3 regions of the Streptomyces sp. NPDC056883 genome follow, and region 3 is predicted to be linked to each of the others. Evidence: riboswitches for the same ligand, from Rfam matches in the RefSeq annotation. Region 3 holds a riboswitch; each other region holds the start of a gene.
What was found. Region 3 has a riboswitch for thiamine pyrophosphate ahead of thiO (glycine oxidase ThiO). Riboswitches for the same ligand answer to the same signal wherever they lie in the genome.
Positions count from the first base shown of each region.

Region 1: linked by a shared signal. The riboswitch ahead of thiC (phosphomethylpyrimidine synthase ThiC) and the one ahead of thiO (glycine oxidase ThiO) in region 3 are both predicted to bind thiamine pyrophosphate.
Region 2: linked by a shared signal. The riboswitch ahead of ACFRU2_RS36930 (thiamine ABC transporter substrate binding subunit) and the one ahead of thiO (glycine oxidase ThiO) in region 3 are both predicted to bind thiamine pyrophosphate.

Region 1 covers NZ_JBHUBS010000014.1:139,942-147,856, reverse strand. Annotated here, with positions in the region: gene ACFRU2_RS29480 (IclR family transcriptional regulator) at 1-381, shown strand, start outside; gene ACFRU2_RS29475 (SsgA family sporulation/cell division regulator) at 479-928, shown strand; gene ACFRU2_RS29470 (YibE/F family protein) at 1,145-2,551, opposite strand; TPP riboswitch at 2,624-2,768, shown strand; gene thiC (phosphomethylpyrimidine synthase ThiC) at 2,763-4,550, shown strand; gene ACFRU2_RS29460 (glycosyltransferase) at 4,636-5,748, opposite strand; gene ACFRU2_RS29455 (hypothetical protein) at 7,542-7,915, shown strand, end outside.
Region 2 covers NZ_JBHUBS010000023.1:129,789-137,703, forward strand. Annotated here, with positions in the region: gene tsf (translation elongation factor Ts) at 1-150, shown strand, start outside; gene pyrH (UMP kinase) at 313-1,092, shown strand; gene frr (ribosome recycling factor) at 1,143-1,700, shown strand; gene ACFRU2_RS36920 (phosphatidate cytidylyltransferase) at 1,700-2,779, shown strand; gene rlmN (23S rRNA (adenine(2503)-C(2))-methyltransferase RlmN) at 2,873-3,985, shown strand; TPP riboswitch at 4,045-4,153, shown strand; gene ACFRU2_RS36930 (thiamine ABC transporter substrate binding subunit) at 4,238-5,338, shown strand; gene ACFRU2_RS36935 (ABC transporter permease) at 5,398-7,014, shown strand; gene ACFRU2_RS36940 (ABC transporter ATP-binding protein) at 7,014-7,915, shown strand, end outside.
Region 3 covers NZ_JBHUBS010000034.1:16,467-24,381, forward strand. Annotated here, with positions in the region: gene ACFRU2_RS40780 (DUF4396 domain-containing protein) at 1-159, opposite strand, end outside; gene ACFRU2_RS40785 (deoxyribonuclease IV) at 264-1,139, opposite strand; gene pknB (Stk1 family PASTA domain-containing Ser/Thr kinase) at 1,149-3,065, opposite strand; gene ACFRU2_RS40795 (thiazole synthase) at 3,780-4,592, opposite strand; gene thiS (sulfur carrier protein ThiS) at 4,597-4,803, opposite strand; gene thiO (glycine oxidase ThiO) at 4,800-5,999, opposite strand; TPP riboswitch at 5,997-6,109, opposite strand; gene ACFRU2_RS40810 (NAD(P)/FAD-dependent oxidoreductase) at 6,269-7,516, shown strand; gene ACFRU2_RS40815 (Rv2175c family DNA-binding protein) at 7,734-7,915, shown strand, end outside.

The sequences.
Region 1 (7,915 bases), on a different contig from region 3:
GAAGAGTGGGCCGATTTCCGCGAGACCGGCCACGCGCACGCCATCGGGCAGTGCCTGCTCGGCCAGCTCGACGAGAAGACGCGCATGGACTACTACGACCGTCACCCGGTCGAGGCCATCACCGCCTACACCGTGCGGGATCTACGGGCTCTGGAGCAGCGGATCAGCTCCATGGAGCGGATGCAGCCGGTGACCGAGCGGCAGGAATACGCCCTCGGCACGGTGTGCGCGGCCATCCCCATCACGGCCGGCGACACCGCCGCGACCATGGCGATTTCTCTTCCTCTGCACCAGGAAAGTCGATTGCTGTATGCGGTCGATCGGCTACGGAGTGAAGTAGGCGCGCTGTTGAGCACCCTCTCGTTCTCTATCAGTATCTGAAAACTCACTCCTTGTGATCTGCTAGCGCTTCCACCACTCTTGTCAAGAGGGCCTTGGGGGATCATTCCTGGCCACTTCCACTACAGCGGGGTAGGCAATGCGCGAGTCGGTACAGGCAGAGGTCATGATGAGTTTCCTCGTTTCCGAGGAGCTCTCGTTCCGGATCCCGGTGGAACTCCGGTACGACGCTCGTGACCCCTACGCAGTCCGCCTGACCTTCCACCTTCCCGGAGATGCGCCCGTGACCTGGGCGTTCGGCCGGGAGCTCCTTCTCGACGGCATCAACAAGCCGTGCGGTGACGGCGATGTCCACATCGCCCCGACCGATCCGGAGGAACTGTCCGACGTCCACATCCGGCTGCAAGTAGGTGCAGACCGGGCTCTCTTCCGTGCGAGCGCGGCGCCACTCGTGGCGTTCCTCGACCGTACCGACCGGATCGTTCCGCTCGGCCAGGAGCGCAACCTCGGGGACTTCGAGGAGAACCTCGACGAGGCGCTCGACAAGATCCTCGCGGAGTCGCAGCAGAACGAGCAGAACGCGGGCTGACACGAGCCCGGCCGGACACCTCGTGACCAGGGTGCGCCGGCAAGCACCACCGCACCACGGCACACCGCACCACCGCACCACAGCACCACCGCACCACAGCACCACCGCACCACGGCACCACGGCTCAGCGTGCCGACACGCTGAGTGCTCCACCTTGCCGTTCCTCACGACCGGCCGCCTGCGCGAACTGACCCGTCGCGCCCGCCGGTCCGCCTTTCAGCGCTTGCGTCTCCGGCCCCGGCCGCCGCGGAGCGGCCCCGAGGCCGCTGTGGCCGCCGGGGATTCCGCGCGGTCCGCGGACACCACCAGCGCGGCCAGAGCCGTCGTCACGGGTACCGAGGCGACCAGTCCGATCGAGCCCACGAGGGTTCGTACGATCTCTTCCGCGACCAGCTCGCTGTTGGCCACCGACCCCATGCTGCTGTTCGCGATCGAGAACAGCAGGAGCAGCGGCAACGCCGCGCCCGCGTACGCCAGTACCAGCGTGTTGACCACCGAGGCGATGTGGTCCCGCCCGATGCGGATGCCCGCCCGGTAGAGCCCGCGCGGGCCCATCGAGGGGTCGGCCTGGTGGAGTTCCCAGACCGCCGAAGTCTGAGTGACGGTCACGTCGTCGAGTACGCCGAGCGATCCGATGATGACACCCGCAAGCAGCAAACCGCTCATGTCGATGTTCGGGTAGAGCCCGTGGATCAGCCCGGTGTTGTCGTCCGTGTTGCCGCTGAGGAACGCCCAGTCGATGAACAGCGAGCCCAGCAGGCCGATCAGCAGCAGCGAGATGATGGTGCCGAGGACCGCGACCGAGGTGCGGGCCGTCAGCCCGTGGCACATGTAGAGCGCGATCAGCATGATCGCACTGGCTCCGACCACGGCCACGACCAGCGGATTCGACCCCTGCAGGATCGCCGGGAGGATGAAGAGGGTCAGGACGGCGAAGCTGACGACGAGGGCGATGAGCGCGAACAGCCCGCGCATCCGCCCGACGAGGACCACCGAGAGGGCGAAGATGCCGGCGAGCAGGGCCATCGGCAGCTTGCGGTTCACGTCGATCACGGAGTACTGGAGATCCCGGGGCGCGTCCGGGGCGTAGGCGACCACCACGCCCTGGCCGTCCGTCAACTGTCGTGGTGCGCCCGGCTGGACGATCTCGACGAACTCCCGGCCCTTGTCGGGCCCGCTGCCGACCTTGATCGTGGCCTTCTTGCACTCGCCGTTCTGCGCGGCCAGGGCCTCGCGCCCCTCGGGGGTGGAGGTATCGCCGGTGGGCGGCACCTGCGCGGCGTTCACGGATTTGCAGTCGACGCTCTGCAGCGCGACGACCGTGCCCTGCTGGGTCTGCCGGTCGAAGCCGACCCCGGTGCGCTCGTGGCCCGGAGCACCGCCGGGCCAGAGCACCACCATGCCGATCACGACGGCGGTGGCGAAGGGGATCAGCACGGCCGCGATCACCTTGCGCAGGTGCTTCGAGACGGGGGCCGCCGGGCCGTGGCTGTGCGCATGGCCGTGGGAGTGTCCGGCAGAGGGGGCGGGCGAGTGACCGGGTTCCGCATGCGCGTGGCCTGCGTGGCCGGCGTGACCAGCGGGATCCGTGGGTTCGGTGGGGGGCTGCGGCGAGGACGTCACTGACTGATCATCGCAACAGATGAGGGGGCCCACTGTTCAGCACGCCACACATGACGCTAGCGTGGGGGCTACTTTGCACAACGCGGGAGCTCGGAGCACCGGGCTGAGAGGGCGCTGATCACCGTTCGCATTCGAATATGCGTACGGGAAGAGGCTGCGTCGACCGCCGAACCTGTTACCGGGTAATGCCGGCGTAGGGAGATTAGGTCTCATGACCATTCAGGACGCACGCACGCCTGCCGTCAGCCAGGACGCCGACGGCCAGACCGAGCGCCAGCCGGGCTGGCACAAGGGCTACGTGGCGGGCTCCCGCCCCGACATCCGGGTGCCGGTCCGCCAGGTCCACCTCACCAACGGCAAGGACGTGACGCTCTACGACACGTCCGGTCCGTACACCGACCCGCAGATCGAGACCGACGTGCGCCGGGGCCTGCCGCCGCTGCGCGAGAACTGGATCATCAGCCGCGGGGACACCGAGGAGTACGCGGGCCGCCCCGTGCGCCCCGAGGACGACGGCATCAAGCACACCTCGCCCCGCGGTGGCCTCAAGAACCTCGACGCGGTCTTCCCGGGCCGTCCGCGCCAGCCCCGCCGCGGCCGTGGCGGCGCCGCGGTCACGCAGCTCGCGTACGCCCGCCGGGGCGAGATCACCCCGGAGATGGAGTACGTCGCGATCCGCGAGAACGTCTCCCCCGAGGTCGTCCGCGAGGAGATCGCCGCAGGTCGCGCGGTCATGCCGGTCAACGTGAACCACCCCGAGATCGAGCCGATGATCATCGGCAAGCGGTTCCTGGTGAAGGTCAACGCCAACATCGGCAACTCCGCGGTCACCTCCTCGATCGAGGAGGAGGTGGACAAGATGACCTGGGCGACCAAGTGGGGCGCCGACACGGTCATGGACCTCTCGACCGGCCGCAACATCCACACCACCCGCGAGTGGGTGCTGCGCAACTCTCCCGTGCCGATCGGCACCGTGCCGCTGTACCAGGCGCTGGAGAAGGTCGACGGCAAGGCCGAGGACCTGACCTGGGAGATCTACAAGGACACGGTCATCGAGCAGGCCGAGCAGGGCGTCGACTACATGACGGTCCACGCCGGCGTGCTGCTGTCGTACGTGCCGCTGACCGCGCGCCGCAAGACCGGCATCGTCTCGCGCGGCGGCTCGATCATGGCCGCCTGGTGCCTGGCGCACCACAAGGAGAACTTCCTCTACACGAACTTCGAGGAGCTCTGCGAGATCCTCGCGGCGTACGACGTCACGTACTCCCTGGGTGACGGCCTGCGCCCCGGCTCCATCGCGGACGCCAACGACGCGGCGCAGTTCGCGGAGCTGAAGACGCTGGGCGAGCTGAACACGATCGCCAAGCGGTACAACGTGCAGACGATGATCGAGGGCCCCGGGCACGTCCCGATGCACAAGATCAAGGAGAACATCGACCTTCAGCAGGAGATCTGCGAGGAGGCGCCGTTCTACACGCTCGGCCCGCTGACCACCGACGTCGCGCCCGCGTACGACCACATCACCTCGGGCATCGGCGCCGCGATGATCGCCTGGTGGGGCACTGCGATGCTCTGCTACGTCACGCCCAAGGAGCACCTGGGCCTGCCGAACCGCGACGACGTGAAGACCGGTGTCATCACGTACAAGATCGCGGCCCACGCGGCGGACCTGGCCAAGGGCCACCCGGGCGCCCAGGAATGGGACGACGCCCTGTCGGACGCACGGTTCGAGTTCCGCTGGGAGGACCAGTTCAACCTGGCCCTCGACCCGGACACGGCCCGTGAGTTCCACGACGAGACCCTCCCGGCCGAGCCGGCCAAGACCGCGCACTTCTGCTCCATGTGCGGTCCGAAGTTCTGCTCGATGAAGATCTCCCAGGACATCCGCCGCCAGCACGGTGGCGACCTGGGCGCCGAGGAGATCGAGGCGGGCATGGCGGAGAAGTCGGCCGAGTTCGCGGCCGCGGGCAACCGCGTGTACCTGCCGCTGGCGGACTGACCTCCCGCCACCGGTACACACGGACGGCCCGCGACACCGAGGGGGGAGTCGCGGGCCGCCGTTGTGACCTGACGGGGGCGGACGGTCAGGCGAAGGCCCGGGAGGCCACGCCCAGCTTGCGCCGTGCGAACTCGAGGTTCGCGAGGACCCGGTCCTGCTGGTCGTCGGGCAGCTTGCCGCCCTGGAGCAGGAGTTCGCAGCAGTCCGAGGACTCCTGGTACTCCCCGGTCCAGTAGGCGGCCACCGCGAGTTCGTCGAGTGCGCGCCAGTCGTGCCAGGCGAACTCGACGAAGAGGATGTCGTCCGGGGGCGGCATCCGTACTGCCTGCCGGGCGAACAGGTAGGCGAGGGGCCAACGGCTTTCGAGGCGGCATTGCCGGGCGAGGTCGCCGAGGGCCTCGGCGCGTGAGGGCCGGCTCTCGTGTGCCCGCAGGTAGCGGTCCATCACCTCGGCCGACGGCCTTTGGAGGGTGACCGCGAGCCGTGCGGCGTAGAGCTGCGCGCAGTAGGTCTCCTCGGCCCAGCCGCCCATGGCCACGCGGTGGTCGTAGGCGTCGAGGGATTTCTCCGGCTCTCCCGCGTCGCGCCAGCTCTGGGCCAGGTAGAACGCGTAACGGCTGTTGCCGGGTTCCTTTGCGAGGCCTTCGGTGAGGACTTCCGCGTCGCGCAGGTACTTCGCCCGCTGACCCTCTTCCCGGAGACGGCCCCCACCGCCGACGGAGAGGATGTTGAAGCCCTCGATCACGTCGCGGACGTACTCGGTGCCGCAGTCGATGTACTCGTGGAGTACGCCCACGTACCGCCAGGGCAGCCGGGTGGAGACCAGCGCCGGCCGCCAGTGGACGATCGGACCGTCGTGCAGTGCCACCTGGTACGCGTCGAGGGTCAGGTCCGGCATGCGGAACCCGGGCCGGATCTGCATCTCGTCGTCGCCGTCGATGAACAGCAGGTAGTCCGCGCTGGAGCGCGCGAGTTCGATCGCCTCGGTGCGGCTGCCGTCGAAACCCTTCCACGGCCGGTCGTGGAGCGCGCCGGGCAGATCGGCGAAGCAGTCGCGGATGACGTCCTGGGTGCCGTCGGTGGAACCCGTGTCCACGATCACCCAGGTGTCGATCAGAGGGCGCACCGACTCCAGGCACTTCCGGATCGTCGGCGCCTCGTTCTTGACGATCATGTTCAGACAGATGGTCGGCCTCACCGCAGCACCCTCTCGTCGGACGGATCGCGGGCGACGTTAGGGAGTGCGGGCGCCGATGGGGCGGCGGCACGCCGGTGGCGCTACCGGCCGGTGGGCGGCGGCGCAGCCGTTCGGAGGCGTCTGATAAGCCGTTCTGCTGATAAACATCGCGGCCATCTCAAGATCCGGGCGGCTCCGTCCGTAAGTCCCAAGGACGTTCGAACTCGCAGCCGGGGCGCCAACCGTTCCGGCTCGCCTTCCGTTCCGAAGGAGCGCTGCAGATGAGTCGTGAGCACCAGACCAAGCTCCGCCTTGGTCCCGTCCCCCGCAATCGTGCCTGGATCGCGGGAGGTGCCCTGGCCTCGCTTTCCCTCGTACTCGTGGGCATGGCCAACCCCGTTGTCGCGGCGGTCACGCCGACGGTCACGGCCGTGAGAGCCACGACTCCGTCGGGCGGCGGCGGAGGCGAGGACTGCGAGCCGCACGACGGACCGCCACAGGACTGGAGCCGGGGCGGCGGGGACGACGACGAGCACGGCGGCTGGCGCGAAGACGAGGGGCGCGACCACGACGGGCGCGACCAAGAGGGGCGCGACCACCACGACGGCCACGACCACGGCTGCCCGCCGGCCGGCGCGACGGGGCCGACGGGGCCGACGGGCCCGGCAGGTCCCGGCGGCGCGACGGGTGCGACGGGTGCGACGGGAGCCAGCGGCGCGACGGGAGCCAGCGGCGCGACGGGCGCCACCGGTGCCGACGGCGCCACGGGCGCGACCGGCACAGCAGGTGCGGATGGGGCGACGGGGCCGACCGGACCGACCGGGCCGACCGGTGCCGATGGTGCGACGGGCGCCGATGGTGCGACGGGTACTGACGGTGCGACCGGTGCGACGGGTGCCGATGGTGCGACCGGTGCGACGGGTGCTGACGGTGCGACGGGCGCGACGGGTGCCGATGGTGCGACCGGTGCGACGGGTGCTGACGGTGCGACGGGCGCGACGGGTGCTGACGGTGCGACCGGTGCGACGGGTGCTGACGGTGCGACCGGTGCGACGGGTGCTGACGGTGCGACCGGTGCGACGGGTGCCGATGGTGCGACCGGTGCCACGGGTGCCGATGGCGCGACCGGTGCCACGGGTGCTGACGGTGCCACAGGCCCGACGGGCCCGACCGGTCCGACGGGTGTCGATGGTGCGACCGGTGCGACGGGTGCAGATGGTGCCACGGGTGCGACCGGCCTGACCGGTCCGACGGGTGCTGATGGCGCGACGGGTGCGACGGGTGCTGATGGAGCGACCGGTGCGACGGGCGCTGATGGTGCCACGGGTGCGACCGGCCTGACCGGTCCGACGGGTGCTGACGGTGCGACCGGCGCGACGGGTGCCGATGGAGCGACCGGTGCGACGGGTGTCGACGGTGCCACGGGCGCGACTGGCCTGACGGGTCCGACCGGTGCTGACGGTGCGACCGGTGCCACGGGTGCCGACGGTGCCACGGGTGCGACCGGCCTGACCGGTCCGACGGGTGCCGATGGTGCGACCGGCGCGACGGGTGCTGACGGTGCCACGGGTGCGACCGGACCGACTGGCCCGACCGGACCGACCGGCCCGACGGGCGCTACAGGTGCGACCGGTGCCACGGGCGCCACAGGTGCGACGGGTGCTACAGGCGTTACGGGTGCGACCGGTGTCACTGGTGCGACGGGCGCCACGGGTGCGACCGGTGCCACCGGTACCACAGGTGCGACCGGTCCTTCCTCGCAGTGCAACGCCATCGCCAACTACAAGCCCAGCTCCTCCCGAGAGATCAAGGCGGTGATGATCAACGGGGTCGCGTACGTCGGAATCCGTGGTCTCGGGAACCCCAACACGAACTTCGACTGGCACAACCTGACCAACCCCGCGCGCAACCCGAACTACCCGTCCGGGGTGGCGTGCGGAATCGCCGTCGACGAGCACGCCAACGGGGCCAACATCGAGATCTCGACCATCACCGGGCAGGTCTGGGAGACCTTCTGCACCGTCAGCAACCCGCAACCGTCCCTGGACTGCGGGACGGCTGCGATGGGGCAGCAGCACCCCTGGGTTCAGATCATCCCCGGCCCCCAGACCGCTCCCGCACTGCGCGTGCCCGCCAGGGACATGTTCCTCCAGAAGCCGCAGACCATGAAGCCCGACCTCAAGAACCG
Region 2 (7,915 bases), on a different contig from region 3:
ATCGTCGAGGGTCGTGTCAACGGCTTCTTCCGCGACAACACGCTGCTTGGCCAGGCGTACGCCCTGGACGCCAAGAAGTCCGTCCAGAAGGTTCTGGACGAGGCCGGTGTCACCCTGGTGCGCTTCTCGCGCATCAAGGTCGGCATCTGAGTCCGTCCGTACGCGACGGACACCGGACCCCGGTAGGGTCTGAAGCAGTCGCCCGCGTTCGCGCAGGGCGACCGCAGATCTGACGAGGAGGCCATTGCCGTAGAGGGAACCGCGAGGACCCACCGGCAATGGCCTTCTTCGTATGTGCACGAGGAGATCTCCATGAATCAGGGCGTGGACACCCACACCGCTTCCGACGACAAGAGCGACCAGGACAAGAAGGGCCGCCGCTTCATGCTGAAGCTGTCGGGCGAGGCCTTCTCCGGTGGCGGAGGACTGGGCGTCGACCCCGACGTAGTCCACGCCATCGCCCGCGAGATCGCCGCGGTGGTCCGCGACGGCGCGGAGATCGCCGTGGTGATCGGCGGCGGCAACTTCTTCCGCGGCGCCGAACTCCAGCAGCGCGGCATGGACCGGGCCCGGTCCGACTACATGGGCATGCTCGGTACGGTCATGAACTGCCTTGCCCTCCAGGACTTCCTGGAGAAGGAGGGCATCGACTCCCGCGTCCAGACGGCCATCACCATGGGCCAGGTCGCCGAGCCGTACATCCCGCTCCGCGCCGTCCGCCACCTGGAGAAGGGCCGCGTCGTCATCTTCGGCGCCGGCATGGGCATGCCCTACTTCTCCACCGACACCACGGCCGCCCAGCGAGCCCTGGAAATCGACGCGGAAGCCCTCCTCATGGGCAAGAACGGCGTCGACGGGGTCTACGACTCCGACCCCAAGAAGAACCCGGACGCGGTGAAGTTCGACGCGCTGGAGTACAGCGAGGTGCTGTCGCGCGACCTCAAGGTCGCCGATGCCACCGCCATCACGCTGTGCCGCGACAACAAGCTGCCGATCCTGGTCTTCGAGCTGCTCGCCGAGGGCAATATCGCGCGAGCCGTCAAGGGTGAGAAGATCGGCACGCTCGTGAGCGACCAGGGCACCCGGGCCTGAGCAGGCCCCGTCCGCCTGAACCATCCATTTCTGACATGCAGGAGCACGTGGTGACCGAAGAGATCCTCCTCGAGGCCGAGGAGAAGATGGAAAAGGCCGTCGTCGTCGCCAAGGAAGACTTCGCCGCGATTCGCACCGGTCGTGCGCACCCGGCGATGTTCAACAAGATCGTGGCGGAGTACTACGGCGCCATCACGCCCATCAACCAGCTCGCCTCCTTCTCGGTCCCCGAGCCGCGCATGGCGATCGTGACCCCGTTCGACAAGAGCGCCCTGCGCAACATCGAGACGGCCATCCGCGACTCCGACCTGGGCGTCAACCCCAGCAACGACGGCAGCATCATCCGGGTGACCTTCCCCGAGCTGACGCAGGACCGGCGCAAGGAGTACATCAAGGTCGCGCGCACCAAGGCCGAGGACTCCAAGGTGTCGATCCGCGCCATTCGCCGCAAGGCGAAGGACGCCCTCGACAAGCTCGTCAAGGACAAGGAAGCCGGCGAGGACGAGGTGCGCCGCGCCGAGAAGGAGCTCGACGACACCACCGCGAAGTACGTCGCGCAGGTGGACGAGCTCCTGAAGCACAAGGAAGCCGAGCTCCTCGAAGTCTGATGAACGACACTTCCTGGCAGCCGGAGCCGGTTCCGGCGGGTCCCGCCTACGATGCGCTGGTGGGCCCGCACACTCGGCCCATGCCCATCGTGCCCGATGCCGCCGGCCGTGACTTCGACGACCGGGAAGCACGCGATCGGGGGGCCGCCGCTGACGGCGGCTCCCTCTTCCGCGCCGAGACGCCGCCGCAGGAGCCCATGCCCAGCCCCCCGCCGACCCCGCCTTCGCCGGCACCTCAGGACGCCTCGCCCCCGCCTCAGAAGAAGCGGGCCGGGCGGGACCTGCGCGCCGCCATAGGGGTCGGAGTGGGCCTCGGCGCGGTGATCTTCGCCTCGCTGCTCATCGTCAAGGCCGTCTTCGTCGGCGTCGTCGTCGTGGCGGTCGTCGTCGGCCTGTGGGAGCTGACCTCCCGGCTCCAGGAGAAGAAGGGCATCAAGGCCCCGCTGGTCCCGCTCGCCATCGGCGGTGCGGCCATGGTCATCGCCGGATACGTCCGCGGTGCCGAGGGTGCCTGGGTGGCCATGGCGCTGACGGTGCTGGCCGTCCTCGTCTGGCGGATGACCGAGCCGCCCGAGGACTACCTCAAGGACGTCACGGCGGGTGCCTTCGCGGCGTTCTACGTGCCTTTCCTGGCCACCTTCGTCGCGATGCTGCTCACCGCCGACGACGGGCCGCAGCGGGTGATCACCTTCCTGCTCCTGACGGTGGTCAGCGACACCGGGGCCTACGCGGTCGGCTGGCGCTTCGGCAAGACCAAGCTCGCCCCGCGCATCAGCCCCGGAAAGACCCGCGAGGGGCTCTTCGGAGCGGTGGCCTTCGCGATGGCGGCCGGCGCGCTGTGCATGGAGTTCCTGATCGTCGGGGGCGTCTGGTGGCAGGGCCTGGTGCTCGGCCTCGCCGTCGCCGTCAGTGCCACGCTGGGTGACCTCGGGGAATCCATGATCAAGCGGGATCTCGGGATCAAGGACATGGGCACCCTGCTGCCGGGTCACGGCGGCATCATGGACCGGCTGGACTCCCTGCTTCCGACGGCCCCGGTGGTCTGGCTGCTGCTGGCGCTGTTCGTCGGTACCGGCTGACCTGCGAAAAGGCGCCCGTACAGGCGGGGCGGTTACTCTTGGAAGGCGCGCTGCTTCTGCGGCGCGCCTTTCGTCTTACAAGGAGTACCTGCCATGGCCCGCCCTGTTCCGGGAGAGCTCACTTTCGTCGCCCCTCGTGGAGCGAAGAAGCCGCCCCGGCACCTCGCCGACCTCACCCCCGAGGAGCGCCGGGAGGCGGTCGCCGCGATCGGTGAGAAGCCCTTCCGGGCCAAGCAGCTCTCCCAGCACTACTTCGCCCGGTACGCGCACGACCCGGCCGAGTGGACCGACATCCCCGCGGCCTCCCGCGAGAAGCTCCAGCAGGAGCTGCTGCCGGACCTGATGAACGTCATCCGCCACATCTCGTGCGATGACGACACCACCCGCAAGACCCTGTGGAAGCTGCACGACGGCACGCTCGTCGAGTCCGTGCTGATGCGTTACCCGGACCGGGTCACCATGTGCATCTCCTCGCAGGCCGGCTGCGGCATGAACTGCCCGTTCTGCGCCACCGGCCAGGCCGGTCTCGACCGCAACCTGTCGACGGCCGAGATCGTGCACCAGATCGTCGACGGCATGCGCGCCCTGCGCGACGGCGAGGTCCCCGGCGGGCCCGCCCGGCTGTCGAACATCGTCTTCATGGGCATGGGCGAGCCGCTCGCCAACTACAACCGCGTCGTCGGCGCCATCCGCCGCCTCACCGACCCGGAGCCCGACGGCCTGGGCCTGTCCCAGCGCGGGATCACCGTCTCCACCGTGGGCCTGGTCCCGGCGATGCACCGCTTCGCCGACGAGGGCTTCAAGTGCCGCCTGGCCGTCTCACTGCACGCCCCGGACGACGAGCTGCGCGACACCCTGGTCCCCGTGAACACCCGCTGGAACGTCCGCGAGGTGCTCGACGCGGCCTGGGAGTACGCGGAGAAGTCCGGCCGCCGCATCTCCATCGAGTACGCCCTGATCCGCGACATCAACGACCAGGCCTGGCGCGGCGACCTGCTCGGCAGGCTGCTCAAGGGCAAGCGCGTGCACGTCAACCTGATCCCGCTGAACCCGACGCCGGGTTCGAAGTGGACCGCCTCGCGGCCCGAGGACGAGAAGGCGTTCGTGGAGGCCATCGCCCGCCACGGCGTGCCGGTGACCGTCCGCGACACCCGCGGCCAGGAGATCGACGGCGCCTGCGGCCAGCTCGCCGCCTCGGAGCGCTGATTTCCGCCAGTTCAGGTTTGCTTTCGGCCGCGGGGTACCCTGTGGCCGAAACCAATTTCATATTCCGACAGGGGAGCGCCACAGCGCTGAGAGTGCGGTAACCGTCACCGCAGACCCTCTGAACCTCGCCCCGGTCATTCGGGGTAGGAAGTTCGGTCATCACTCAAGCTGTTGCGCCCTGCCCGGCGTCCGCTCCACAGAGCGCCGGGCGGGGCCGCGTCTTCTCCTGGACATCCCAGGAGGAATGCACCAATGAGCACCACCAAGAAGATGGCGGGCGTCGCGCTCGCGGCCGCGCTCGGCGTCACCACGCTCAGCGCCTGCGGCGGCGGAGACGCCAAGGACAAGTCCGCCGGGGCGAGCGACGCCCCGAAGTCCAAGACGATCACCCTCGTCTCGCACGACTCCTTTAACGTGACCGACACGGTCCTCAAGGAGTTCGAGCAGCAGAGCGGCTACACCGTGAAGGTCCTGAAGTCCGGCGACGCGGGCGCGGCACTGAACCAGGAGATCCTGACCAAGGGCTCCCCGCGCGGCGACGTCTTCTTCGGCGTGGACAACACGCTCCTCTCCCGGGCCCTCGACCAGGGCATCTTCACGCCGTACGAGGCCAAGGGGCTGGCCGACGTGAAGCCCGAGTTCGTGCTCGACAAGGAGCACCGGGTCACCCCCGTGGACTCCGGCGACATCTGCGTGAACTACGACAAGGCCTACTTCGCCGACAAGAAGCTCGCCCCGCCGCAGACGCTGGACGACCTGATCAAGCCGGAGTACAAGAACCTGCTGGTCACCGAGAACGCCGCGACCTCCTCGCCCGGCCTCGGCTTCCTCCTCGCCTCCGTCGGCAAGTACGGGGACGAGGGCTGGAAGGACTACTGGAGCAAGCTCAAGGCCAACGGCGTCGAGGTCGTCGACGGCTGGGAGCAGGCCTACAACGAGCGCTTCTCCGGCTCGGCCGGCGGCAAGAAGGCCAAGGGCGACCGCCCGCTGGTCGTCTCCTACGCCTCCAGCCCGCCGGTCGAGGTCCTCTACGGCGAGCCGCAGCCGGCCGAGGCCCCGACGGGCGTCGCGACGGGCACGTGCTTCCGGCAGACCGAGTTCGCGGGTCTGCTCAAGGGTGCGAAGAACGAGGCGGGCGGCAAGGCGCTCCTGGACTTCCTGATCTCCAAGAAGTTCCAGGAGGACATGCCGCTCCAGATGTTCGTGAACCCGGTGACCAAGGACGCGGTGCTGCCGGAGCTGTTCACCAAGCACGGCGTGGTCATCGAGAAGCCCGAGACGGTCGCCCCGGAGGCCATCGCCAAGAACCGTGACCAGTGGATCAAGACCTGGTCCGCCCTCGTCGTGAAGTAGGACGAGTGAGCGAGGCTGCGAAGGAGAGCGGGCGGGCCACGGCCGTCAGGCTCGGTCTGATGGCCGTGCCGCTCGTCTTCTTCGGGCTGTTCTTCGCGTACCCCGTGGCCGCGATCGTCGGGCGCGGGCTCAAGACGGACGACGGCTGGCAGTTCGGCCGGATCGGCGAGGTGCTGGCCCGGCCCGACATCGGCGACGTGCTCTGGTTCACCACCTGGCAGGCGCTCGCGTCCACGGCGCTCACGCTCCTGATCGCGCTCCCCGGCGCGTACGTCTTCGCCCGCTTCGAGTTCCCCGGCAAACAGCTGCTGCGGGCGCTCGTGACGGTGCCGTTCGTGCTGCCGACCGTCGTGGTCGGCACCGCGTTCCTGGCGCTCGTGGGGCGGAACGGTCTGATGGACGAGGTGTGGGGGATCCGCCTCGACACGACCGTCTGGGCGATCCTGCTCGCGCACGTCTTCTTCAACTACGCCGTGGTCATCCGCACGGTCGGCGGGCTGTGGGCGCAGCTGGACCCGCGCCAGGAGGAGGCCGCCCGGGTGCTGGGCGCCGGGCGGTTCGCCGCCTGGCGGCGCGTGACGCTGCCCGCGCTGGGGCCGGCCGTCGCGGCCGCCTCGCTGATGGTGTTCCTGTTCACGTTCTCCTCCTTCGGCGTCGTGCAGATCCTGGGCGGGCCCGCGTACTCCACCCTGGAGGTGGAGGTCTACCGGCAGACCGCGCAGCTCCTGGACCTGCCGACGGCCGCCGTGCTGACGATGGTGCAGTTCGCGGCCATCGGAGCGATCCTCGGCGTACACGCCTGGACCGTGCGCAAGCGGGAGACCGCGCTGCGGCTGGTCGACCCGGGGCGGACCACGCACCGGCCGCGCGGCTGGGCCCAGCGCACCCTGCTCGGCGGGGTGCTGCTGACGGTGGCGCTGCTGATCGTGGCGCCGCTCGCCGTGCTCGTGGAACGTTCCCTCGACGCCCCGGGCGGGTACGGGTTCGGCTTCTACCGGGCGCTCCAGGAAGTCGGCGCCGGTGGCGGGACCTTCCTGGTGCCGCCGCTGGAGGCGATCTGGAACTCCCTGCAGTACGCGCTCGCCGCCACCGCCATCGCGCTGGTCGTCGGCGGGCTCGCCGCCGCGGCGCTTACCCGGCGCGCGGGCCGTTTCGTACGGGGCTTCGACGCGCTGCTGATGCTCCCGCTGGGGGTGTCGGCCGTGACCGTCGGCTTCGGCTTCCTCATCACCCTCGACGAGCCGCCGCTGGACCTGCGGACCTCGTGGATCCTGGTGCCGCTGGCGCAGGCGCTGGTGGGCGTTCCCTTCGTCGTACGGACCATGCTGCCGGTCCTGCGCGCAGTGGACGGACGGCTGCGGGAGGCCGCCGCCGTGCTCGGCGCCTCACCGCTGCGGGCCTGGCGGGAGGTGGACCTGCCGATGGTGCGGCGGGCCCTGCTGATCGCGGCGGGCTTCGCCTTCGCCGTGTCCCTCGGGGAGTTCGGGGCGACCGTCTTCATCGCGCGCCCCGACCATCCGACGCTGCCGGTCGCCGTGGCGCGGCTGCTGGGGCGGGCCGGGGAGATGAACTACGGGCAGGCGATGGCCCTGAGCACGATCCTGATGCTGGTGTGCGCGGTGTCCCTGCTGGCGCTGGAGCGACTGCGACCCGACAAGACCTCCGGAGAATTCTGATGACCCTGCTTCGACTGGAAGGGGTGTCGGTCCGCTTCGGTGAGCGCGCGGTCGTGGACGCCGTGGACCTGGCGGTCGCCGAGCACGAGATCGTGTGCGTGCTCGGGCCGAGCGGGAGCGGTAAGTCCACCCTGCTCCGGGTGGTGGCCGGGCTCCAGCCCGTCGCCGGCGGGAGGGTGCTGCTGGGCGGCGCCGACCAGGCCGCAGTGCCCGTACACCGGCGGGGGGTGGGCCTGATGTTCCAGGACCACCAGCTGTTCCCGCACCGGGACGTGGGCGGGAACGTCGCCTTCGGCCTGCGGATGCGGGGGGCCTCGAAGCAGTCCTCCGAGGCCCGGGTGACCGAACTCCTGGAGCTGGTCGGGCTCCCCGGGGCGCAGGGCCGGGCGGTGGCCTCGCTGTCCGGCGGCGAGCAGCAGCGGGTCGCGCTGGCGCGGGCGCTCGCGCCTTCGCCGCGGCTGCTGATGCTGGACGAGCCGCTCGGGCAGCTGGACCGCGGACTGCGGGAGCGGCTCGTGGTGGAGCTGCAGGGGCTGTTCTCGCGGCTGGGCACGACCGTGCTGGCCGTCACGCACGACCAGGGCGAGGCGTTCGCGCTGGCCGACCGGGTGGTCGTCATGCGGGACGGGCGGATCGCGCAGGCGGGGACCCCGCTGGAAGTGTGGCAGCGGCCGGCGTCGGAGTTCGTGGCGCGGTTCCTGGGCTTCGAGAACGTCGTCCCGGCGGAGCTTTCCGCCGGGGTGGCGGTGACTCCGTGGGGGAAGGTCCCGGTTCCGGCCGGGTCGCCGGCGGGGGAGCACCGGGTGTTGATCCGGCCCGCCGGGGTCGTGCTGTCGGCCGGGGGGCTGGGGTGCGAGGTGGTGTCGCGGACCTTCCGGGGGACGCACGTCGCGCTGCTGTT
Region 3 (7,915 bases):
CCCGGTGAGGCAGTGGAGCGTGGCCTGCGCGGCGGCGGCCCAGGTGACCTTGCCGCCGGAGGTGGTGTGGTGGTGGCCGTGGTCGTGGTGCTGCTCGTGCTCGTGGTGCTGTCCGTGGTGCTGCTCGTGCTCGTGCTGCTGCTCGTGCGCGTGTTCCATGACAACCCCCTGGCGAGGAACGCCGGATAGCGGCTCTGTCGGTCGATATGACAGAACCGTATACCCCCCAGGGGTATTCCTCAACGGGTCAATGGATCAACGGATCAGCCGAGCTCGCGCAGCTCCTTCAGCAGCGCCACGTCCGCCGCGTGCCCTTCCTTGCCACCGGGCGTCTCGATGATCAGCGGGACACCCTCCATCGCCGGATGCGTGAACAGCTCGGCGAAGGCGTCCCGGCCGATGTGCCCCTGACCGATCTGCGCGTGCCGGTCCTTGTGGGCGCCCACGCCCTCCTTGGAGTCGTTGGCGTGCACCAGCTTCAGCCGGCCCTCGCCCACCGTGTCCACCAGCAGGTCCAGCGTCTGCTTCGTCCCGCCCGGCTCCGCCAGATCGTGCCCGGCCGCGAAGATGTGGCAGGTGTCGAGGCAGATCCCCAGCATCGGATGCCGGTCGAGGGCGTCGAAGTACGGGCCGAACTCCTCGGCGGTCGAGCACAGCGAGGAACCCTGCCCGGCCGTGGACTCCAGCAGCAGGAAGGGGTCGTCGTCATGCGTCAGCTCGTCCAGCAGTGGCAACATGTGCTCCCTGACCTGCGCGTACGCCGCCTCGCGCGGCCGGCCCCCGGTCGCCGAGCCGGTGTGCACGACCACCCCGAGCGCGCCGATCGCGCGGGCCCGGCGCAGCGAGTGCCGCAGCGATTCCACGGACTTCTCGACGGTGGCCTCGGTGTGCGAGCCGAAGTTGATCAGATACGGGGCATGGACGTAGGCCGGGATCCCCTCGGTCGCGCAGGCCTCGCGGAACAGCTCGTCCTGGGCGGGATTGCCGACCGGGGTGGCCCAGCCGCGCGGATTGGCGACGAAGACCTGAACGGCCTCGGCACCCATCTCGCGGGCGTACGCCAGCCCGACCGAGGCCAGCCCGCCCGCGACGGGCACGTGCCCGCCGACCGGATTGCGGCATGTTGAATTGTTGTTCATGGCGTGCTGTTACAGCCCCTTGGTCCTGATGGTGATGGTGCTGCCCTCGGCGGCGTTCTGGCCCGCGGGGACCGACTGGGAGTCGACGGTGTTGCTGAAGGAGAGGAAGGGCTTGTCGACCTTGACCTTGAAGCCCAGCCCCTCCAGGGTCTTGCGGGCCGCGTCGGCCTCCTGGCCGGTGACGTCCGGGACCGGGATCTGGCGGGGCCCCTTGGACACGGTGAGGGTGACGGTGTCACCCGCGGCGGCCTGGCTGCCGGCGCCGATCGACTGGTTGGCGACCGTACCGGCGGGGAAGGGAGAGTTGACCTCCTCCGGGGCCGTCTCCACCTTCAGGCCGAGGCCCTCCAGGGTGGAACGGGCCTGGTCGAGGGAGGTTCCCGTGACGCGCGGGACCGGCACCGGGCGGCCCTTGCTGACCACCATCGCGACCAGGGTGTCGAGGGACCGCTTCTGGCCGCCCGTCGGGTCCGTGCTGATCACCGAGCCCTGCGCGACGTCCTGGCTGAAGGCCTGCGTGACGGCCCCCGGCGTCAGGCCGACCGAGGTCAGCTCGGCCTTCGCGGCCTCCAGGGGCTTGCCCTTGAGGTCGGGTACGACGACGACCTCGGGTCCGCGCGAGATGGTGAGCGTCACCGCGCCGTTGCCGCGGATGCGCTTGCCGCCGGCGGGGTCGGTGTTCATCACGGTCCCCTTGTCGAAGGCCGCGCTGAACTTCCGGTCGACCCGCTTCACCCCGAGCCCGGCCGCCGACAGCTGGGACTTGGCCTCCGCCTCGGTCTTGCCGAGCAGGTTGGGGACCTTCGTGAACTGGCCGGAGCTGATGTACCAGACCCCCGTACCGAGGCCGAGGAAGAGCAGGACGCCGAGGACGACGAGCAGCACGCCGGGCCGGCGGATCCGGGAGGCCGCCGGCGCGGGCGCCGGGGGCAGGGGCGGAGCCGCCAGCCGGGAGGTGTGGGACACCGGCTCGGCGTGCGAAGCGTGTGTGGTCACCGGGCGGGGGATCACGCCGGTGCGGTCCTCGGCGGCGGTCCGCTCCGTGGCCCGGGCCTGCGGCGGTACGGCGTCCAGCTCGGAGTCGGAGAGCTGGGCACGGGCCCCTATGGCCAGCGCGAGGAGGGCGGCCGCGTCGTAGGGACGCAGATCGGGGTGGCGCGCGGTGGCCTGGGCGACGAGCTCGTCGAGCGCGACGGGGAGCCCGGGGACGGCGGCCGACGGCGGCGGGACGTCCTCGTTGAGGTGCTGGTAGAGCACCTGGGCCGGGTTGGCGCCGGTGTGCGGCTTGGAGCCGGTGAGCATCTCGTAGAACACGACGCCGCAGGCGTAGACGTCCACGCGGGTGTCGGTGACGCCGTTCTCGATCTGCTCGGGAGCGAGATAGGAGACGGTGCCGAGGACGGACCCGGTGGTATTGGTCACGGAGTCCACGGACCGGACCAGCCCGAAGTCGGCGACCTTGACCCGGCCGTCGTCGCCGATCAGCACGTTCTCGGGCTTCATGTCCCGGTGCACGAAGCCGGCGCGGTGCGCGGCGCCGAGGGCGGCGAGCACCGGTTCGAGGATGTCGAGGGCTGCTCGGGGCTGGAGCGCGCCGCGCTCGCGGAGCACATCGCGCAGGGTGCAGCCGGACACGTACTCCATGGCGAGGTACGTGTACGGCCCGTGCGTGCCCTGGTCGAAGACGGCCACGACGTTGGGATGGGCGAGCCGGGCCACGGACTTGGCCTCCCGGATGAACCGGTCGACGAAGCCGGGGTCGGCGGCGAGGGCCGGGTGCATCACCTTCAGCGCGAGGACCCGGTCCAGCCGGGTGTCGACGGCCCGGTAGACCGTGGCCATGCCGCCGGCCGCGATACGGGCGTCCACGCGGTAGCGGCCGTCGAGCGTCTGCCCGACGAGGGGGTCATCCAGGGTCGTGTCCACCCGGAGATTCTACGAGGGCCGACTCGCCCCCCGTCCCGGCCCCGGAGGGTTGCAGCGCACCTGTGACGTGGGGCGGCACGGGTCCCCCGCGCGCGGGGCTCCCACCCCCTCGCGCTCCACCCGGCCCCTGTGCCTGCCCACCCGCCACCCTTCGACGCCTAGATCGAAGCGGTGGGGACGCGTTTGAGAGGTTGGCTCGTGACGGCGGTCAGTCGCTGAGCCGGGGGATGCGTGTAGCGATCTGATGCGCCCGCCGCCGGCGCGGGCGGCTTATGGGTGCCGGGGCTCGGGGTGGGCCCTGTGGTGTTTGGCCGCACCTTCCTGCTGGGCCGTCCATGTCTCTCTGACCCGCCCGTTCTTTTGGGGTTTTCCGGCTGCCTTCGTTTTTCCGTGGCGGGTCGGTCTGTCAAGGGCGGCCGAAGGCCGTCGCGAAGCGACGCGACCGCAGGGAGCGCCCTTGACAGGCCGGCCCGACGCGGAAGGACGATGAGGCTGCCGGAAAACCCCAAACCTCCCGAAGCCTCCGGCCGGCCCCCGTCCCGCCCATCCCTCGGTTCCGCCGCGCTGGGCGGTCCCGGGCCTGTCCGGTCCCGAGGGGGCGGCGGGTGGGCAGCCACCGGCCGGGGGTGGAGCGCGAGGGGGTGAAGGCCCCGCCCACGGAGGGCCCGTACGGCATCAGGCCCCCCACCCGCCAGGCCCCGTACCGCCGCCCGCTCAGAACGCCGGGCGTTCCGGGTCCAGGGTGGCTCGGCCCTCCACCGGGGAGGAGGCTTCTGCGAAGCGGCGTTGGGGGATGCGGCCCGCGCGGTGGGCCAGGCGGCCCGCCGTGACCGCGTCGCGCATGGCCGCGGCCATCAGGACGGGGAGCTGCGCCCGGGTCACCGCCGAGGCGAGCATGACCGCCGCGCAGCCCAGTTCCATGGCCAGGGCCACGTCCGAGGCCGTTCCGGCGCCCGCGTCGAGGATGACGGGGACGCCTGCGCGCTCGGTGATCAGCTCGAAGTTGTGCGGGTTGCGGATGCCCATGCCGGAGCCGATGGGGGAGCCGAGCGGCATGATCGCCGCGCAGCCCACGTCCTCCAGTTTGCGGGCGAGGACCGGGTCGTCGTTCGTGTACGGGAGGACCGTGAAGCCCTCGTCGACCAGGGTTTCGGCGGCGTCGAGCAGTTCGACCCCGTCCGGGAGGAGGGTGCGTTCGTCCGCGACCACCTCCAGTTTGATCCAGTCCGTGCCGAGGGCCTCCCGGGCGAGGCGCGCCGTCAGGACGGCTTCGCCGGCCGTGAAGCAGCCCGCGGTGTTGGGGAGGACCGCGATGCCGAGGCGGTTCAGGACGGACAGGACCGAGCCCTGCACCGTCGGGTCGAGGCGCCGCATCGCGACCGTGGTGAGTTCCGTGCCGGACGCGACCAGCGCCCGTTCCAGGATGTCCAGGCTCGGCGCCCCGCCGGTGCCCATGATCAGGCGCGAGGAGAAGGTCCGGCCGGCGAGGGTGAAGGCGTCGTCGGAGATGTCATACGTGTCCGCCATGTGCTCAGCCTCCCTGGACTGCGGTGAGGACCTCGACGCGGTCGCCGTCGGTCACGGAGGTGTACGGCCACTGGCCGCGCGGCACCACGGTCTCGTTGAGGGCGGCCGCGACCCCCTTGGTGGCTTCGGTGAGGGTGGCGATCACGGCGGCGAGCTTGGTCCCGTCCGCGATCTCGCGCGGCTCGCCGTTGACGGAGACGGAAATGGTCATGCGAACGACTCCTGTCGCGTGAGGGTGGGCGTGACGGCGAAGCGGCGCGGGGTGAAGGGGCGGGCGATTTCCGGGAGTTCGCCGGTGGTCAGCAGGTCCGCCATCACGTCCCCGGTCAGGGGCGTCAGCAGGACCCCGTTGCGGTAGTGGCCGGTGGCCAGGTGGAGGCCGGGGAGGTCGGTCGGGCCGAGGAGGGGGGCGTTGTCCGGCGATCCGGGCCGCAGCCCGGCCCGGGTCTCCACCAGGGGGAGTTCGGTGATTCCGGGCACCAGTTCGTGGGCGTCGCGCAGGAGTTCGTAGACCCCGCCCGCGGTGACGGTGGTGTCCCAGCCGAGTTCCTCGCTGGTGGCGCCGACGACGAGCTCGCCGTTCTCGCGGGGGACCAGGTAGACGTGGCTGCCGCGCACCACGGCCCGTACGGTCCGTGACAGGAACGGGGCGTACGAGGGCGGCACCGCGAGGCGCAGCACCTGGCCCTTCACCGGCCGTACGGGCGCCACGGCCTCGGGCGGTACGCCGTCCAGCCGGCCGCTGAGCGAGCCCGCCGCCAGCACCACCTGGTCGGCGCGCAGCTCCGTACCGTCCGCGTCGTCGAGGACCGCGCCGCAGGCCCGGTCGGCGGCGGTCAGCAGGCGCGCCGCCCCGGCGCGGTGCAGGGCGACCCCGGCCCGTTCGCAGGCGGCCAGCAGGGCGGCCGCGAGGCGGCGGGGGTCGACCTGGTGGTCGCCGTCCACGCGCAGGCCGCCGCGTACGCCCGGCGCCAGCATCGGTTCCAGGCGGCGGCACTCGCGGCCGGTCAGCCAGTCGGACTCCAGGCCGCAGCGGCGCTGGAGGGCGTGCAGTTCGCGCAGGTGCAGCCGGTCGTCGGCGTCGAGGGCGACGGCGAGGGTGCCGCAGGCGCGGTAGCCGATGTCCATGCCGCCGCTGGCTTCGGCGAGCTCGGCGGCGAACTCGGGGTAGCGGGCGGCGGAGGCGAGGTTGAGCCCGAGCAGGGTCTCCTCGCCGTAGTGAAGCTCGGTGACGGCGGCCAGCATGCCGGCCGCGACCTGGGCGGCGCCGCCGCCGGGGGCCGGATCGGCCAGCGCGGTGCGCAGCCCGCGCCGGGCCGCCCGCCAGGCGGTGACCAGGCCGATGATGCCGCCCCCGATGACGAGGACGTCGTAGCCGGGACTCCGGCCGTTCCTGAATGAATGCATGGGCGTCCAGCCCCTCCCTTCGCCGGCATGACCCGGATCAGGTTCGTACGGTCGGAGGCCGGCCAGCCTCCCTCTCAGCCCGGTGCGCCCGGACTCCCGCGATAGGTTCGGTGTCAGAGTAACGCCGAGGCCGACGGCCGGTAAGGCTGCCTCCCCGGCGGCGGTGCCGGTCCGGCCGTGGCAGGGCTCCCGCCGGGCTCCCGCCCGGATCCCGGACGGGTCGCCATCCACTATTCCTGACGGACCGTCAGTTGATTAGGGTGGGCGGCGTGAGCGAGCAGACGCAACAGCAGACGCAGCAGGTGGAAGAGACTCGGCGCGGCGTGGTGATCGTCGGCGCCGGGATGGCCGGGGTCCAGACCGCGGTCGCCCTCCGGGAGCAGGGCTGGACCGGCCCCGTCACCCTGCTGGGGGCCGAACCCCACCAGCCCTACGACCGGCCCCCGCTGTCCAAGGCGGTGCTCCTCGGCAAGGCGGAGGACTCGGCCTTCGACGTCGACTTCGAGGAGCTTGGCATCGAGCTCCGGCTGGGGGTCGAGGTCACCGGGCTGCGGCCCGCCGACCGCGAGGTGGACACCGAGGCCGGACCGGTCCCGTACGAGGTCCTCGTGCTGGCGACCGGCGCCCTCCCGCTGACCCTGCCCGGCGCGGACGGTGTCCCCGGGGTCCACCTGCTGCGCACCCTGGACGACGCCGCCCGGCTGCGGCCCGTCCTGGCGGCCGGCTCGGCGGTGGTCGTGGTCGGGGCCGGCTGGATCGGCGCGGAATTCGCCACGGCCGCCCGCGAGGCGGGCTGCGCCGTGACGGTGGTCGAGGCGGCCGACCGGGTGCTGGCGGGCGCGCTGCCCGCGGAGGTGGCCGAGCCGATGGGGCGGTGGTACGCCGAGGCGGGCGCCGAGCTGCTGACCGGCGCGAGGGTGGCTTCCGTGGAGGCGGGCCGGGTCCTGCTGGCCGACGGGCGGGCGCTGCCGGCCGGAGCGGTGGTGGTGGGCATCGGCGCCCGGCCGGCCACCGGATGGCTGGCCGGGTCCGGCGTGGAGCTCGGCCCGGACGGAGCGGTCACCGCCGACGAGCGGCTGCGCACCTCGGTGCCCGGGGTGTACGCCGTGGGGGACTGCGCCTCGTTCCCGTCGGGCCGCTACGGGTCCCGGCTGCTGGTGCACCACTGGGACAACGCGCTCCAGGGGCCGCGCGTGGTGGCGGCGGACATCGTGGCCGGGGGCTCCGGGGAGCAGGTCTACGACCCGGTCCCGTATTTCTGGTCGGAGCAGTTCGGCCGCTTCGTGCAGTACGCGGGCCATCACGGCGACGCGGACGCGATGCTGTGGCGCGGTGACCCGGGGGCGGACACCTGGTCGGTGTGCTGGCTGCGCGAGGGGCGGCTGGTTGCGGTCCTCGCGGTGGGCCGCCCGCGCGACCTGGCCCAGGGGCGCCGGCTCATCGAGTCGGGCGCTCTGGTGGACCGGGCGAAGGTGGCCGACCCGGCGACCGCACTGAAGTCGACGCTGCTCGGCTGACTCGGCTGACCCGGCTGACCCGGCTGACCCGGCTGACCCGGCGGAGTGCGGGCCCTGGCCAGGGCCAGGGCCAGGGCGACTCGGGGTCGCGGGTGTCCCGATTCCGGCTCGCTCGGGTCCCGCCCGCCCCGTCTTCGGCCCCGTCGGCGGGGCCCCCGCACCCCGGACGGGGTCGCTCGGGTACCGGCGGGCAGTCCGAGATGGCAGGCTTGTGCTCGTGACCGAGATTGACGCAAAGATCGATGCCCTTGTTCCCGCCTGGCTGTACCTCCCCGACATCGCGGAGATGCTCGACATCGAAGTGACCAAGGTTCGCCAGCTGGTCAAGGAGGGTCAGCTGCTCGCGGTGCGCCGCGGCGAGAACCGCTCCCTCCAGGTCCCCGCCGCGTTCATCGACGG